2 linked regions of the Plantactinospora sp. BC1 genome follow. The protein of the gene in region 1 interacts with the protein of each later gene in a pairwise test. Links are inferred from orthologs where the notes say so. Each region holds a gene or a part of one and is shown on either strand. Other genes may lie near its edges.

Region 1 (9,586 bases):
TACTCGACGACGGGCGGAGCGTCGCCACCGAGGTGGTGCTCGGCGCCGGTGACCCGTACCGGCTGATGGAGCTGGTGCCCGACGGCGCGCTGCCGGCCGCGCTCACCGAGCGGATGGCGGCGGTCCGGCGCACCGGCACCACCCTCAAGGTCAACCTGGCGCTCGCCGGGCTACCGGACTTCTCCTGCCTGCCCGAGGGGGCACCGAGCCCGTTCGGCGCCACCATCCACCTGCTGCCCGGCTCGGCGGCGCTGCTGCCCGGCTCGGTCGGCTCTGGCGGCTCGGTCGGCTCGGTCGGCTCTGCCAGCTCGGCCGGCTCGGTCGGCGACGCGCCGATGGCGGCGTTGCGCGGCATGTGGGCGGACGTCCAGGCCGGCCGGCTGCCGGAGGAGCCGACCATCGAGTGGTACCTGCACACCACCGTCGACCCGTCGCTGCGCGACGCGGCCGGGCACCACTCGTCGGCGCTCTTCGTGCAGTCCGTCCCGTACGCCCCGACCGGCGGCTCCTGGGACGAGCTGCTGCCCGGGTACGTGGCCCGGCTGCTGGAGATCTGCGACCGGTACGCCCCCGGCACCAGCGAGCTGGTCGCCGACGCGGTGCCGCTGACCCCGCCCGGCATCGAGGCACACTTCGGGATCACCGGCGGGCACATCCACCACGTCGACAACACCGTCTCGTTCACCGACCGGATGCCGTACGCGACCGGCGTCGACGGGCTCTACGCCGGCAGTGCGGGCTGCCACCCCGCCGGCAGTGTGATCGGTGCCGCCGGGCACAACGCGGCCCGGCGCATCCTCACCGACCTCGGTCGGGTCGGCCCGGCCGCCTGACGCCACAGCCCGGCCGCGTGACGCCACAGCCCGGCAGCCTGACCGGAGCGCCCTTCCGGGCGCCTCAGCCGGCGGTCTCGGACTCGGCGGCGGGCGCCGGGGCCTCGCCGACCCGGTGCGCCCGGATCGAGTGCCCGACGCTGGTCAGGCAGCGCCCGCTGGCCAGGTCGAAGCGCCAGCCGTGCAACTGGCAGGTGAGCTGGTTCTCCTCGACGATGCCGAACCGGGTCAGATCCGCCTTCAGGTGCGGGCAGCGCCGCTGCACCACCCAGTCGCCGAGGGTGATGTCCTCGGCGTCGGTGGCCCGCTCGTGCTCGTCGTACCAGCCCTCGGCGTACTGGAGGCGCTCCTCGGAGAGGCACTTGAAGAAGGCGTAGACGAACTCGTTGTACTGGCCGATCCGGGCCGCCGAGAAGCGGCAGGAGAGGAAGAGGGAGTTGACCCAGTCCACCTCCTCGATGTGCAGCAGGTGCTCGACCAGCGCCCGCTCGGTACGGAACCGGTAGCGGACCTTCTCGTCCGCGTACGGCCGGACCTCCTTGCCCGGGAAGTCCACCAGGATGGATTCGACGGTCTCCCCGTCGTAGCCGACCAGGTCGAACCGGACCGGCCCGCCGACGCCCTTGGCGAGATAGATCGACTCGTCGAGCAGCGGCTCGATCCGGCGCTTCATCTCGGCCAGTACGTCGATCTCCGGGTGCCGCCAGGACGCCTTCGCCGCCTCGATCACCGGCCGCGCCCGCTTCTGGTACTCCCGCAGGTGCTCTTCCTTCTGCTCGAAGAACTCCCGCACGTCCGGCACCGGGTGGGTGGTGTGCACGCTCTCCGTGCCGATCTCGGAGACGCTGCCGGGGAGCAGGATCACCCCGTTGTCGTAGCCGAGGCTGTTGTAGTGGTCGAGGAAGACCTGCTGGTCGGGGAAGATGTTCCCCTCGTCGCCGTGGATGTCGTTGAACTGCCACAGCTCGTCGTCGAGGAAGCAGGGCGGGCCGGCGATCGGGAAGACCCAGGACGCCTTGAGGTCGTCGATGTAGCGGATCGTCCGGTCCATCTGCCGGTCCCGCTTCTGCTTGCCGAACGCGGTCTTCGCCGCGCTGGGCAGCTCGTAGACCATCGGGTACCAGATCGCGCCGGAGAACTGGAGCAGGTGCGCGTGCACGTGCCCCAGCTCGGCGAAGACGCCGAGATCGGTCGGGCGGGCGTCGTTCTGGTTCAGCAGCCGTACGCCGTCGTACTCCACCCAGAGCGAGGAGTCGCCGATCGGGCCGTCGGTGGGACTGGTCAGCGCCTGGATCATCACCTTGAGGCCGCCGTCCAGCTCGACGACCTCGTCACTCCTGGTCCGCAGGAAGCTGGTGAAGCCGAGTTCCCGCAGCTCGTCCTCCAGCTCCGAGGTCGGGTACTCCGGCAGCAGCACGGTCGCCTTCTTCGAGATGAAGCGCTTGAGGTGCGCCGCGTCGAAGTGGTCCCGGTGCAGGTGGGAGACGTAGAGGTAGTCGACGTCGCCGAGCGTCTCCCAGTCGAGCTGTGAATTGTCCGGGAAAGGGAACCATGAGGCGAAGTAGGCCGGGTTGACCCACGGGTCGCACAGGATGCTGCCCGCACCGGTGTCGATCCGCATGCTCGCGTGCCCCGTACCGGTCAAACGCACCGCACAGTCCCCCTCCACATAGCCAATCCCGTCCCTCGCCACAGGCGATCAAAGGCGTACCCCCAAACGCTACCGGAGGCCCCGTACCGGCCGACCCGCGACGCCGGGTTGCGCGCCCGATCGCACCCGGGTTCGGTCTTCGGCCGCGCCCGGAGAGCGCCCCGTCGGCCAGGTGGTCCGCCCGCGCCGCCGCCACGGCAGCACCGGCCGGAGCGCCGCCCCCGGGCGGACCGACCCGACCGTCGCCTCCGACGGGACGCGACCCGGTCCGGGGCCGGGCCGGGCTACGACCGAAGCCCCGGCCCGTGCGCCGTACCCCGCGCGTGCCAGACTTACCAGCATCCGATCGTGAGGAAGGACCGGAAAGTGGCTGGAAGCGAGCCGGTGACGTCACCCGACCAACGCAAGCCCGGCAACCGCAGGGCGGGCCAGATCGGCGCGATCATCTCCGCCGCGGCGCTGGTGCTGATGATGTTCAACAACAACGAGGTCAGCGGTACGGCGAAGATCTGGCTCGGTGCGATCGCCGCTGCGCTGGTGCTCGCCGTCGTCGGTGACGTGATCCTGCGCCGCAACGGCCTGCGCTCCTGACCCTCACCCACAGCGTTTCCGCCCCTCGACGCGGCGCCGGGCAGCATGCCCGGCGCGCTCGGGCGTCCCGGTGTTCGAGCCCGGCGGCCGGCCGGTAGGGACCAGTCGAGGATTTCGCCGGCAGGGCCGGGCCGAGGATTTGGCCGGGCAGGGCCAAGTTGGGGATCTCGCCGGCAGGGCCGGGGCGAGGACGTCGAGCCGGTCGAGATGGCGGCCGTCCGTCATCCGGCCCCGTGACGGGGCCGGATGAGCGTCGGCGGCGGACCGGTTCGGGTCACTGGCCGAGCAGCAGGTCCTTGACCTCCTTGAGCGCGGCGTCGACCTCGGCCTCGAAGTAGCCGCCGGGGACAAGTCCGAACCGGGTGGTGTCGAGGTCGGACGGATTGACCGGCATCGGGCCCCGCCCCGCCATGCTGCCGAGGATTCCCTCGAACAACCGGTCGACCTGGTCCGGGTCGTAGCCGCTGCCGAACCGGCGGACCTGGAACGAGCGCCGGATGTGGTCGATCCGGGCCATGTCGCTACCGGGCGGCCCCATCAACGGCGGACCGCCGAGCCCCGGGCCGCCGGGCGGTGGGCCCCCCATCGGCGGTCCACCCATCGGCGGTCCGCCGGCCGGGGCGGGCATCGGCGGCAGGGCGTCGCCCATACCGCGTCCGGAGCCGCGAGGGTCGCGGTCCGGCATCCGGATCTCGGCCGTCATGTCCGCCCGGCTGGGCCGGCCCGCGTCGAACCCGTCGAAGCGCTCGTTCGCCCCGAATCCTCCGGGCGGACCGCCCGGACCGCTGGGCGTACGCGGCGGAAGTGGTGCCCCCGGCCCGCGCTGCGGGTCGAACCCGCCCCGCTGCGGATCGAAGCCACCCCGCTGCGGCTCCATCCCACCCCGCTGCGGGTCGAAGCCACCGCGCTGAGGCTCGAAACCGCCCCGCTGCGGGTCGAACCCGCCGCGCTGAGGCTCGAAGCCACCCCGCTGCGGCTCCATCCCACCCCGCTGCGGGTCGAAGCCACCACGCTGGGGCTCGAAACCGCCCCGCTGCGGGTCGAAGCCACCCCGCTGCGGCTCCATCCCACCCCGCTGCGGATCGAAGCCGCCACGCTGGCCGCCGAAGCCGCCGCCGAAGGTGCCGGTGGGCTCGTCGTACTGGCCGTAGGGGTCGTTGGGCGGACCGGCCTGGGCCGGCATCGGCCGCCCGGGAAGCTGGCCGGGCGGAAGGCCCCGGTCGTCCCGCATCGGCGGCCCCATCCGGTCCGGCGGCCCCATCCGGTCGGGGGGTCCCATCCGGTCCGGTGGGCCGAGCCGATCCGGCGGGCCCATCCGGTCGGGCGGGCCCATCCGGTCCGGCGCACCCCGGTCGGACAGCCTCGGGTCCCCGCCCCGACCGCCGCCGCGTTCCTCCAGCTCGGCGATCTGCCGCTCCACCCGGTCGAGGTGCAGGTCCACCTGCCACTCGTCGTACCCGCCGAAGCGCACCCGGAAGACGACGTCGTGCACTTCCTGGGAGGCGACGGGCGCGCCCAGCGGCTCACCGGCGAGCGTGGCCTCGACACGATCCAGGAACGTGTCCACCTCATCGACCTTGTAGCCCCGCCGGAGCGCCTTGCGCCGGAAACGCTGACCCTGACTCGCCACTATGTCTCCTGGTTCGCTCGCTCGCTTCGCTCGCTCACGCCGCCGCCCCGTCACACGCGTCGGCGCCGCAAGCGGCACTACTAAGCCTGTTGACCCGGTCGCTCACCGCGTCACCGCCGCGGCGGCCAGTTGGCCGCACGCACCGTCGATTTCGCGCCCCCGGGTGTCCCGAACGGTCGTCGAGACACCGGCCGCGCGCAGCCGCCGGACGAACTCCCGCTCTACCGGCTTAGGGCTCGCGTCCCAGCGGCTCCCCGGAGTCGGGTTGAGCGGGATCAGGTTCACGTGGGTCAGTCGACCGGCCAGCAGCCGACCGAGGAGGTCGGCACGCCACGGCTGGTCGTTCACATCTCGAATCATCGCGTATTCAATGGACACGCGACGCCCCGTACGCTCCGCGTAGTGCCACGCGGCGTCCAGCACCTCGGCAACCTTCCACCGCTGGTTGACCGGAACCAGTTCGTCGCGCAGCTCATCATCGGGCGCATGCAGCGACAACGCAAGAGTCACCGAGAGTCCCTCGTCGGCCAGCCGGCGCATCGCAGGCACCAGGCCGACAGTGGAGACGGTGACGTGCCGCTGCGAGAGGCCGAGCCCCTCCGGGGCCGGAGCGGTCAGCCGCCGGACGGCGGAGACCACCCGCGCGTAGTTGGCCAGCGGCTCGCCCATGCCCATGAAGACCACGTGGGACAGCCGGGACGGGGAGCCGGCGATCGCGCCGGACGCGGCGACCCCGGCGAGGTACACGGCCTGGTCGACGATCTCGGCGGTGGAGAGGTTGCGGGTCAGCCCGGCCTGACCGGTGGCGCAGAACGGGCAGGCCATGCCGCAGCCGGCCTGGCTGGAGATGCAGACGGTGACCCGGTCCGGGTAACCCATCAGCACGCTCTCCACCAGTGACCCGTCGTGCAGCCGCCACAGCGCCTTGCGGGTCGCGCCGTCGTCGGTGGCGACCTCGCGTACCGGGGTGAGCAGGCTCGGCAGCAGCTCGGTCGCGATCCGGTCCCGGGCGGCGGCCGGCAGGTCGGTCATCCGCGCCGGATCCCTGACGAGCCGCCCGAAGTAGTGCGTGGAGACCTGTCGGGCCCGGAACGCGGGCTCACCCAGCTCGGCCACGGCCGCCTGCCGGGCGGGCAGGTCGAGGTCGGCGAGGTGTCGGGGCGGCATCGCCGCGCGACGCGACGGTGACCCGGTCGAATCGTCCGGCGTGATCTGGATCAAGGGCAGGCTCGTCATGGCCTGTCCAGTCTCCCACGTCGGCGCGACAGCGCACCTGGCCGGCGGCGCCGAGGCCCTGACCAGGCACGCGGCTCGCGGTTGTGTGGGCTCATCTCACCTCTCAGCCGGCCGGGGCGAAGATCGCCAGCAGTAGGTAGGCGGTCGGCACCGCGAAGAGGATCGAGTCGAGCCGGTCCATCAGCCCGCCGTGCCCCGGCAGCAGGTTGCTCATGTCCTTGACCTTGAGATCCCTCTTGATCATGGATTCGGCGAGGTCGCCGAGGACCGCCGCGATCGAGACCGCCACCCCGAAGAGGGCGCCCCACCACAACTCCACGTCGAGCAGGTACGCCAGCAGCAGCGAGCTGCCGACGGCGGCCGCCAGCACCGAGCCGGCAAAGCCCTCCCAGGACTTCTTCGGGCTCACCGAGGGCGCCATCGGGTGCTTGCCGAAGGCCACCCCGGCGGCGTACCCGCCGGTGTCGGAGAGGACCACCGCGGCCAGGGTGGCCAGCACCCGCAGGTCACCGTCGACCGGCTCGGCGGCGAGCAGCGCCGCGAAGCCGCCGAGGAACGGCACGTAGACCGCGATCAGGGTGGCGGCGGTCATGTCCCGCTGGTAGCCGGCCGGCCCGTCCCCGAGCCGCCACACCATCGTGGCCAGCACGGTCACCAACAATCCCAGGCTGAGCGCGTCCGGCCCGGCCCACCAGGCCAGCCCGACCATCAGGAGTCCGCCGGCGACCAGCGGCACGAGCGGCGGGCGCATCCCGGCGGGGCGTACCGCCCGGGTCATCTCCCAGATGCCGACGCTGACCGCGAGCGCCACCACGAGCAGGAATGCCGGGCGGAGGAGGAAGAGCGGCACGACGATCGCCGCGCCGAGCCCGAGCCCGACGCCGATCGCGGCCGGCAGGTTCCGGCCGGCCCGGGACTGCCCGGCAGGCTTGCCGGAGCGGGTCGCCCGGCGCCGGCCCCGGCCGGGCCGGGCCGACGACGCCGGATCGGCAGCCGGTTGCGGATCCGGGTCGACGAGCGGCCAGCCGACCGGGTTGGTCGGGGCGTCCGCCGCCGGCTCGGCGCCGGGGTGGTCGGTCCGATCGCGGTACACCGCCGCGTCCTCCTCGGGACCCGCCGGACCACCGGCCGGCTCGGGAGAACGCCACGGAGAACGCCACTGTGCCGTGGAATCCGGTACGTCCCCGGCGGGCTGGCCGTTGCGTTGCCCGGTCGCCCCGCCCGGCCCCCGGTCGACGCCGGAGAAGCCGTCGGCAGCCGTACCCGGGTAGCCGTTCGGTGCGCCCCGGTACGCGTCCGCCGGGGACGGGTACGCCTCCGGGGACGGGTACGCCTCCGGAGCGGCCGGATAGGAGTCCGAGGCGACCGGGTACGAGTCCGTCGGGGCCGAATAGGCGTCGGGCGCGGCACCGCCGTGCCGCGCCCGAGCCCAGGCGTCGTCGTCGCCGGCCGGCCGCTGTCGGCCCGAGGGCCCGTCCGGGTACCCCGGGCCACGGGACCACTCCGGGCCACGCGCTTGTTCCGGCCGCTGCCGGCCACGCGGCTCCGCGGTACCGCCGTAGGGGTCGACGTGGGACATCAGACCTCGAGCAACTCGGTTTCCTTGTGTTTCACCAACTCGTCGACGTGCGAGACGTACTTGTGGGTGAGGTCGTCGAGTTCCTTCTCGGCCCGCCGGCCGTCGTCCTCGCCCGCCTCGCCGTCCTTGACGATGCGGTCGAGTTCCTCCTTGCCACGGCGACGGATGTTCCGGATCGCCACCTTGGCTTCCTCGCCCTTGTGCCGGGCCACCTTGATCATGTCCCGGCGCCGCTCCTCGGTCATCTGCGGCAGCAGGATGCGTAGCTGGTTGCCCTCGTTGTTGGGGTTCACGCCGAGATCGGAGTCGCGGATCGCCTTCTCCATGGCGTGCAGCTGCGACGCGTCGTACGGCTTGATGATCGCCATCCGCGGCTCGGGCACCCCGACGGAGGCCATCTGGGTCAGCGGGGTCGGACTGCCGTAGTAGTCGATTATGATCTTGGAGAACATCGCCGGAGTGGCCCGCCCGGTACGGATGGCGCCAAACTCCTCCTTGGCGTGCTCGACCGCGCGCTCCATCTTCTCCTCGGCCTCGAGGAGGGTGTCGTCGATCACCTGCTCCTTCGCCTCCCTCTGCTGCTACTGCTCCCGAAATACTCCACCCGGCCCCCACCCGTCGGCCCGGGACCCTGCCCGACTCACGTCGTGATCAATGTGCCGATCGGCTCGCCGGCGACCGCCCGGATGATGGTGTCGTCGCCCTCGGCGCCGAACACCAGCATCGGCAGGCCATTCTCCTCACAGAGGCTGAACGCGGCGGCGTCGGCGACCCGGAGGCCGCGACGCAGCACCTCGGAAAAGGTGATCTTGTCGAGCTTGCTGGCGTCGGGGTCGGTACGCGGATCGGCGGTGTAGACGCCGTCCACCCCGTTCTTGCTCATCAGCACCACGTCGGCGCGGATCTCCAGGGCCCGCTGCGCGGCGACGGTGTCGGTGGAGAAGTACGGCATGCCGGCACCCGCGCCGAAGATCACCACACGGCCCTTCTCCAGGTGCCGGATGGCCCGCAGCGGGATGTAGGGCTCGGCGACCTGGGCCATCGTGATCGCACTCTGCACCCGGGTCTCGATCCCCTCCTTCTCCAGGAAGTCCTGGAGCGCGAGGCAGTTCATCACGGTGCCGAGCATCCCCATGTAGTCGGCCCGGGCCCGGTCCATGCCGCGCTTCTGCAACTCGGCGCCACGGAAGAAGTTCCCGCCGCCCACCACGACCGAGACCTGCACGCCCCGGCGTACCACGGTTGCGATCTGCCGGGCGATGGCCTGGACGACGTCCGGATCGACGCCGATCGCCCCACCGCCGAAGACCTCGCCGGAGAGCTTGAGCACCACCCGGCGGGCCCGCCCGGGCGGCGGTGCTGTCGGATCGTCCGCCGCCAGGGTCCGGTCACTCACAACCTGCGTCATCCGACCCGCCTTTCCCGCGCCGGTGCGCCGGCGCCCAGTTCAGCCAACCTGCCGCTGCTGACCCTACGTGACGAGGAGGCCGCGGTGTCCGTCACGTACACCTGCGGCCTCCCGTCCGTGTCGACTCCGCCGGGGCCCGGTTCGCGGCGATCCGGGCGATGGCGACGGCTCAGGCCTGGCCGACCTCGAACCGGACGAACCGGGTCACCTCGATGCCGGCCTCGGCCAGCACCTGCTTGACCGACTTCTTGTTGTCGGCGACCGAAGCCTGCTCGATCAGGACGTAGTCCTTGAAGAACGCGTTGACCCGACCCTCGATGATCTTCGGCAGGGCGGCCTCCGGCTTGCCCTCCTCGCGGGCGGTCTGCTCGGCGATGCGCCGCTCGGAGGCGACGGTCTCGGCCGGCACCTCGTCCCGGGTCAGGTACTTCGGACGCATCGCGGCGATCTGCATGGCGACAGCGCGCGCGTCGGCGTCGCCCGCCTCGTCGGCCTTGCCGGTGTACTCCACCAGCACGCCGACCTGCGGCGGCAGGTCCTGCGCCTTGCGGTGCAGGTAGACCGCGGCGGTACCGTCCACCGCGGCGAAGCGGTTGAGCACCAGCTTCTCGCCGATCTTGGCGGACTGCTCCTGTACGGCGTCGGCGACGGTCCGGCC
Region 2 (7,117 bases), 2.7 Mb from region 1 along the record:
CGCCGAGCTGCCGCCGGTGGCCCGGGTGACGGTCTCCCGGCAGTGGCCGAACACCCTGCGGGTGGAGGTGGTGGAGCGCACCCCGGTCGCGGCGGTGCCGCAGAACCGGCGCTTCCTCGTCATCGACGCCGCCGGGGTGGTCTTCCAGACCCGGTCGGACCGGCCGGCGGGGCTGCCGCTGGCCCGGCTCCGCACGCCCGGCCCCGACGACACCGCCACCGAGGGGGCGTTGACCGTGCTGGCCAACCTGACCCCGGAGCTGCGGGAGCGCCTCGTCGAGCTGGTGGTGGAGGGTCCGGCCCGGATCACCGTGAAGCTGCGCGGCGGCCGTACGGTGCTCTGGGGCGACGCCTCGCGCAGCGACGCGAAGGCGCAGGTGGCGACGTCGTTGCTGGCCCGCGAGGGGGAGACCATCGACGTACGCACGCCGGACGTGGTGACCATCCGCTGACCGTTGGTGGGCCCTGCGGTCCGCTCCGCCGGTCGGTCGCGTCGACACGCCGGTCGGTCGCTCGCCGGTGACGTTTGTCGGCGGGCGTGCCGACACGCCGCGCAGGTCCTTGGGTTCGGCCGCGCGTACGCATACGTTGCCCCGAGAGGATCAATGGTTGACATAACTGTAAGCCTCTAGTAGAGGGTGAGGGTTACCCTTCGCATCCTCGTACCGAATGGTTGTCGGCCTCGCTCCGGCCGGATCGCCGGGCGGGGTAGCGGCCGCCGAGATCGAAGGAAAGGACCGGCGATGACACCTCCGCACAACTACCTGGCGGTCATCAAGGTCGTCGGCATCGGCGGCGGCGGCGTCAACGCCGTCAACCGGATGATCGAGGTCGGGCTCAAGGGCGTCGAGTTCATCGCGATCAACACCGATGCACAGGCCCTGCTGATGAGTGACGCCGACGTCAAGCTCGACGTCGGCCGGGAACTGACCCGGGGGCTGGGTGCCGGCGCCAACCCGGACGTCGGCAAGAACGCCGCCGAGGACCACCGCGACGAGATCGAGGAGGTGCTCAAGGGCGCCGACATGGTCTTCGTGACCTGCGGCGAGGGCGGCGGCACGGGTACCGGCGGCGCGCCCGTGGTGGCGAACATCGCCCGCAAGCTCGGCGCGCTCACCATCGGTGTGGTGACCCGGCCGTTCTCGTTCGAGGGCAAGCGCCGGCAGGTGCAGGCCGAGGCCGGCATCGACGAGCTGCGCAACCAGTGCGACACCCTGATCGTCATCCCGAACGACCGGCTGCTCGCCCTCGGCGACCGCGGCATCAGCATGATGGACGCGTTCCGGCAGGCCGACCAGGTGCTGCTCTCCGGTGTGCAGGGGATCACCGACCTGATCACCACGCCGGGTCTGATCAACCTGGACTTCGCCGACGTCAAGAGCGTGATGAGCGGCGCCGGCAGCGCGCTGATGGGCATCGGCAGCGCCCGGGGTGACAACCGGGCGGTGGAGGCGGCCGAGGCGGCCATCTCCAGCCCGCTGCTGGAGCAGAGCATGGACGGTGCCCGGGGCGTGCTGCTCTCCATCGCGGGCGGCTCCGACCTCGGCCTCTTCGAGATCAACGACGCGGCGCAACTGGTCACCGACGCCGCCCACCCGGACGCGAACATCATCTTCGGTGCCGTGATCGACGACGCCCTCGGCGACGAGGTCCGGGTCACCGTGATCGCGGCGGGCTTCGACGGTGGCACTCCGGCGTACAAGCCGGTGGAGCAGGCCCGCAAGGTCAGCCCGCCGGCCGTCGCGCCGGTCTCGCCGCCCCCTCCGCCGCCGGTGCAGGCCCCGCGTCGGGTGCTCTTCGACGACGTGGACGTGCCGGACTTCCTCAAGAACGGTTCCTGAGCCGCCAGATGACCGAACCACCCCTCCCGGCGCCGGACGACGAGCGCCGGGCAGAACTCGCGGCCAACCTGGCCCGGGTACGTTCCCGGATCGACGCCGCCTGCTCGTCGGCGGGGCGGGATCCGGCCGACGTCACCATGGTCGCGGTGACCAAGACCTATCCGGCCTCCGACGTGGCGCTGCTGGCCGGGCTCGGCGTGCGTGACGTGGGGGAGAACCGCGACCAGGAGGCGGCACCGAAGGCGGCCGAGGTGGCGGCGACCGGTGCCCGGGTGCGGTGGCACTTCGTCGGGCAGCTTCAGCGCAACAAGGCCCGCTCCGTCGTCCGGTACGCCGACCTGGTGCACTCGGTGGACAGCGTACGGCTGGCCGGCGCCCTCGCCGACGCGGCGGCGCGGCACCGGGAGCACCCGCTGGAGGTGCTGGTGCAGGTCAACCTGGACGGTGCCGCCGACCGGGGCGGTGCGCTGGTCGGCGGTGACGACCCGGACCGCGGAGTCGACCAGGTCGCGGCGGCGGTGGCCGGGTCGGACCGGCTGCGGCTGGCCGGGGTGATGGCGGTGGCCCCGCTCGGTGCGGATCCGGAGCCGGCCTTCGCCAGGTTGGCCGAGGTCGCCGCCAGGCTGCGGGCCGGATATCCGGAGGCGGTCGCGGTCTCGGCCGGGATGAGTGGTGACCTGGAGGCGGCGATCGCGCACGGCGCGACACATGTGCGGATCGGCAGCGCGTTGCTCGGAATGCGTAGCACGCTGCGGTAGCCTGATAACCGGACACCAAACTACATCAGTGTTGTTTGAGGCGACATCCCCACTGGCGGGGGTCGGGGTGAGACCGGTTTCACGGTCGTGCCAGGGGTTGCCGTCTCGGGCCGGTGGGCACTGCAGTGTTCACGCGCGTGACAGGGGCACGGCACGGGGGGTGTGTGTCGCACGGCGGACGGAGGGGCGCGGGATGGGTGCACTGCGCAAGGCGGGGGTCTGGCTCGGGCTCGTCGAGGAGGACGACGAGCGGGCCTACGACGACGGTGGCTACGAGAAGAGTGGCTACCGCGAGTCGCGTTACCGGCAGAGCCGGTACGCCGACGAGTTCGCCGACGAGGACGAGGAGCAGGACGAGGCGCCGCCGCCCCGGCCCCGGGCCGGTGAGCGGACCCGGCTCGCCGAGCGCAACGTCGGCCGCTCCGTCGAGCACGACCGTGACCGCGTCGACGGTGACCGTCCGGAGCGGACCGAGCGCGCGGAGCGATCGAGCGTGCGGTCGATCAGCCGGCCGAGCGGCACCGAGCCGTCCAGCGCGTTGACGTACCAGACCCGGGACAATCTCGCGCTCGCCCCGCAGGCCCAGTTGCGGGAGCGGCCCGTGCCGGTGGAGCAGCCGGAGCAGCGCTACCAGATCACGACGCTGCACGTCACCACCTATCGCGAGGGTCGCACCATCGGCGAGCACTTCCGGGACGGCGTCCCGGTGATCATCAACCTCACCGAGATGGACGAGGCCGATGCCCGCCGATTGGTCGATTTCGCCGCCGGTCTGGCGTTCGGGCTGCGCGGTACGATCGAGCGCGTGACCAACCGGGTGTTCCTACTCTCACCGGCTAACGTCCAGGTCACCGCGGAGGACAAGGCCAAGATCGCTGAGGGTGGGTTTTTCAGCCTGAGCTAGCCCGACCGAGGGATCCGCCTGCCGTGTTTCTGCCCATCCTGTTTCAGGTCCTCTACCTGATTCTCTACGTCTTCCTCCTGGTGCTTTTGGCCCGGTTTGTCCTAAGTGCCGTCCTCCAGTACGGTCGCCGCTGGCAGCCGAGCCGGGGGGCGTCGGCAGGAATGGAGTCGGTGTGGAGCGTCACTGATCCGCCTCTCAAGGCGTTGAGGCGTGTGATCCCTCCATTGCGAATTGGTACCGTGAGCATCGACCTGGCCTCCCTTGTGCTCCTGGTTATCCTGTTCGTGCTGATGGAGTTCGTGTTAAGGCCGTTGATCTTCAGTTGAACAACCTGGTGACCGGCGTGCCGCGCGGCCGCAACTGACCCGAGGAGTTTCGATGCCGCTGACCCCGGCCGACGTGCACAACGTCGCCTTCAAGAAGCCGCCTATCGGCAAGCGGGGGTATGACGAGGAGGAAGTCGACGCGTTTCTGGACGAGGTCGAGCGTGAGCTCGCCCGTCTGATCGAGGAGAACAACGAGCTGCGCGCCCAGGTGGAGCGCGGTGGCCGTGGCGGCGCACCAGCCGGCCCGGGCCCCGACCCACGGCTGGCCGCCGAGCTCAACGACGTCAAGGCCCAGCTCGACCGGGTGCAGCGCGACAAGGCCGCGGCCGAGCAGGCCGCCCGGGCGATGCAGGCCGAGCTGGAGCAGGTCCGGGCCCAGGGCGGCCCGGCGGTCGGCGGCGGCGACGGGGAGCAGCAGGCGCTCCGGGTGCTGATGATGGCGCAGCGCACGGCGGACGACCACGTCTCCGACGCGCGCCGCGAGGCGGACCAGCTCCTCTCCGAGGCCCGCACCAAGGCCGAGGAGGTCACCCGTGAGGCGCGGGCCAAGGCCGACGCGCTGGAGCGGGACGCCCGCCAGCGGCACCAGGAGGCGATGGGCGGGCTGGACGCCAAGCGCACCGCCTTGCAGAAGCACATCGAGGAGCTCAAGCAGTTCGAGCGCGAGTACCGCACCCGGCTCAAGGCGTACCTGGAGAGCCAGTTGCGGGACCTCGACGGGCGTGGCCAGGGCCTTGAGGTGGAGATGACCCGGACCGACGGCAATCGGTCCGGCGGCAGCACCCCCGGCCTCGCCACCGCGGGCCTGGCGAACTCGTACGGCGGGAGCGGGCGCTCCGGCGCACTCGAGACCGGGCGCTGATCCCCCGACGGGGACCAGCGTGGTACGTCAGGACGCCGTACGACAACCGGAACCGATGCGTCGGGGGTGAGCCGTGATAGTCGGCAGTCTGGTGCTCATCCTCGCCGCCGTCGCGCTGCTCGTGCTCGGCCTGGCGAGCGGGTCGAGCGGGCTGCTGATCAGCTCGATCGCGGTCAGCCTGCTGGCCGCCGTCGCGCTGGTGGTCGGCGCCCGGCAGGCGGCCGGGGAGCGGGGCGTGGCCAGCGGCTTCGCCCCGGACGGGCCCGATGACGACGGGCTGGCCGCGCGTGGCGGCGGCGACGGGGACGAACCGCGCCGTCGCCGGCCACCGACCAGCACCCGGATGGCACCGCACGATCCACGCCTCGGCGGCAGCGACGCGACCGACCCGTTCGCCGAGAGCGGTTCGGTGCTGACCGAGCCGGTGGAGGCCACGGTTCCGGCCCAGGCCACCCGGGCCGGCGCCGACGACGACACCGGCTGGCGGCAACCGGCCGGCGCGTCGGAGCCGACCGTGGCGGGCCCGGTCGGGCAGGGCGAGCCGGACGACGACGTCCCGGCGGACGAGCCGGCACCCCAGCCGGTCTCCGAGGCCGACGCCGCGTTGGTCGCCGCCCTGCTCGACGACGTGTACGTGGTCGACGGCCGGCCGCGCTACCACCTCGCCGACTGTGCACACCTCGCCGGTCGGGAGAGCGAACCGCTTCCGGTGAGCGAGGCGGTGGAGCTCGGCTTCACCCCGTGCGGGCATTGCGAGCCGGCCACGGCCCTGCTCACCGATGCGCCCCGGGCCTGACGGTGGGGCGCCGGCGCGGCCGTCGCGTGCCGGCGGCGCGGAGGGTTCCGGTGTCGAGGCGGTGACCGGGCCGGCGGTGCTGACCGTCGCGGTCCGGGTCAAGCCCGGGGCGTCCCGGGCCCGGGTCGGCGGCCGGTTCGACGGCCCGTACGGACCCGCGCTGGTGATCGCGGTACATCCACCGGCGGCCGACGGCCGGGCCACCGAGGCGGCCCGGCGGGCGCTCGCCGAGGCGCTCCGGCTGCGGCCGGCGGCGGTGCGCCTGCGTACCGGCGCTGCCAGCCGCGACAAGCTCTTCCTGGTCGACGGGGCCGATCCCGACCTCGACGCGCGGCTGCGCCAACTGCGCGACGGACCGGCACGGTGAGGCCCCGGCCGCGTGCGTGGCGGCCGTGACCGATCGGCTCGACGTCGCCCTGCTGATCGGCGCGGCGGTACTGCTCGTCGCCGTCGGCGCTGTCCGGCTCTCGACCCGGCTCGGCGTGCCGAGCCTGTTGGTCTATCTCGCCATCGGGGTGGCGATCGGCGAGTCCGGCCTCGGCATCCGGTTCGACGACGCCGAGCTGACCCGGGCACTCGGCTTCTGCGCGCTGATCGTGATCATCGCCGAGGGTGGCCTGACCGCCCGGTGGAGCACCCTGCGACCCGTGCTCGGCATCTCCGTCACGCTGGCCACCGTCGGCGTGGTGGTCAGCATCGGGGTGGTCGGGGTGGTGGTGCACGCCCTGCTCGGGCTGGACTGGCGGCTCGCACTGCTCTACGGGGCGGTGCTCTCCTCCACCGACGCGGCGGCGGTCTTCGCCACGCTGCGCTGGCTGCGGCTGCCGCGCCGGCTGGTGACCACCCTGGAGGCCGAGTCGGGGATGAACGACGCCCCGGTGGTACTGCTGGTGGTGCTCCTCTCCACCTCGTCGCTGGCCGGGCACGTCTGGTGGTACGAGGTGCTGCTGGTCTGCTACGAGCTCGCCGTCGGCGCCGTACTCGGCTTCGGGGTGGGAATGCTCGGGCGCTGGACGTTGCGCCGGGCCGCCCTGCCCTCCTCCGGGCTCTATCCGATCGCGGCGGTCGGCCTCACCGTGCTGGCGTACGGGGTGGCGACCGTGTTGCACGCCTCCGGCTTCATCGCGGTCTACGTCGCCGGGGTGGTGCTGGGCAATTCGCGGTTGCCGCACCGGCAGGCGATTCTCGGCTTCGCCGACGGGCTGGCCTGGCTGGCCCAGATCGGCCTCTTCGTGCTGCTCGGCCTGCTCAGTTCGCCGGGCCGGCTGGAGGACGCGCTCTGGCCGGCCGTGGTGACCGGGCTGGCCCTGACCTTCCTGGCCCGGCCGCTGTCGGTACTGGTCAGCGTGGCCGGGTTCCGGGTGGGGCTGCGGGAGCAGGCGTTCCTGTCCTGGGCCGGACTGCGCGGGGCGGTGCCGATCGTGCTCGCCACCATTCCGCTCTCCGAGGGGCTGCCCGGCGCCGACCTGCTCTTCGACACCGTCTTCGTACTGGTGGTGATCTTCACTCTGGTGCAGGCCGGCACCCTCGCCCCGGTGGCTCGCCGGTTCGGGATCATCGCCCCGGCCGAGTTGACCGAGCTGCGGGTGGAGACCGCTCCACTGGAGCGGATGCAGGCGGACCTGTTGCAG

Evidence for each region.
Region 2: the proteins of rlmN (region 1) and ftsZ interact in binary tests that used the Escherichia coli proteins (3 or more experiments, as listed by UniProt). The link is inferred for Plantactinospora sp. BC1 from one-to-one orthologs.

What each region holds. Positions count from the first base shown.
Region 1 is NZ_CP028158.1:3,757,505-3,767,090, forward strand. The notes cover bases 3,875-6,842. They hold rlmN (23S rRNA (adenine(2503)-C(2))-methyltransferase RlmN), read right to left. Parts: upstream 5,942-6,842; coding sequence 4,808-5,941; downstream 3,875-4,807. Other genes in these bases: C6361_RS16235 (DivIVA domain-containing protein), read right to left, coding at 3,875-4,705; C6361_RS16245 (phosphatidate cytidylyltransferase), read right to left, coding at 6,045-6,842. In the rest of the region: C6361_RS16220 (NAD(P)/FAD-dependent oxidoreductase), read left to right, coding at 1-833; C6361_RS16225 (Rieske 2Fe-2S domain-containing protein), read right to left, coding at 898-2,484; C6361_RS16230 (hypothetical protein), read left to right, coding at 2,851-3,075; more of C6361_RS16235, read right to left, coding at 3,350-3,874; more of C6361_RS16245, read right to left, coding at 6,843-7,520; frr (ribosome recycling factor), read right to left, coding at 7,520-8,077; pyrH (UMP kinase), read right to left, coding at 8,161-8,928; tsf (translation elongation factor Ts), read right to left, coding at 9,098-9,586.
Region 2 is NZ_CP028158.1:6,424,501-6,431,617, reverse strand. The notes cover bases 23-2,791. They hold ftsZ (cell division protein FtsZ), read left to right. Parts: upstream 23-742; coding sequence 743-1,840; downstream 1,841-2,791. Other genes in these bases: C6361_RS28225 (YggS family pyridoxal phosphate-dependent enzyme), read left to right, coding at 1,849-2,598; C6361_RS28235 (cell division protein FtsQ/DivIB), read left to right, coding at 23-451. In the rest of the region: more of C6361_RS28235, read left to right, coding at 1-22; C6361_RS28220 (cell division protein SepF), read left to right, coding at 2,792-3,502; C6361_RS28215 (YggT family protein), read left to right, coding at 3,532-3,828; C6361_RS28210 (DivIVA domain-containing protein), read left to right, coding at 3,881-4,690; C6361_RS28205 (hypothetical protein), read left to right, coding at 4,764-5,486; C6361_RS28200 (DUF167 domain-containing protein), read left to right, coding at 5,548-5,853; C6361_RS28195 (potassium/proton antiporter), read left to right, coding at 5,879-7,117. UniProt on the Escherichia coli protein: Essential cell division protein that forms a contractile ring structure (Z ring) at the future cell division site. The regulation of the ring assembly controls the timing and the location of cell division.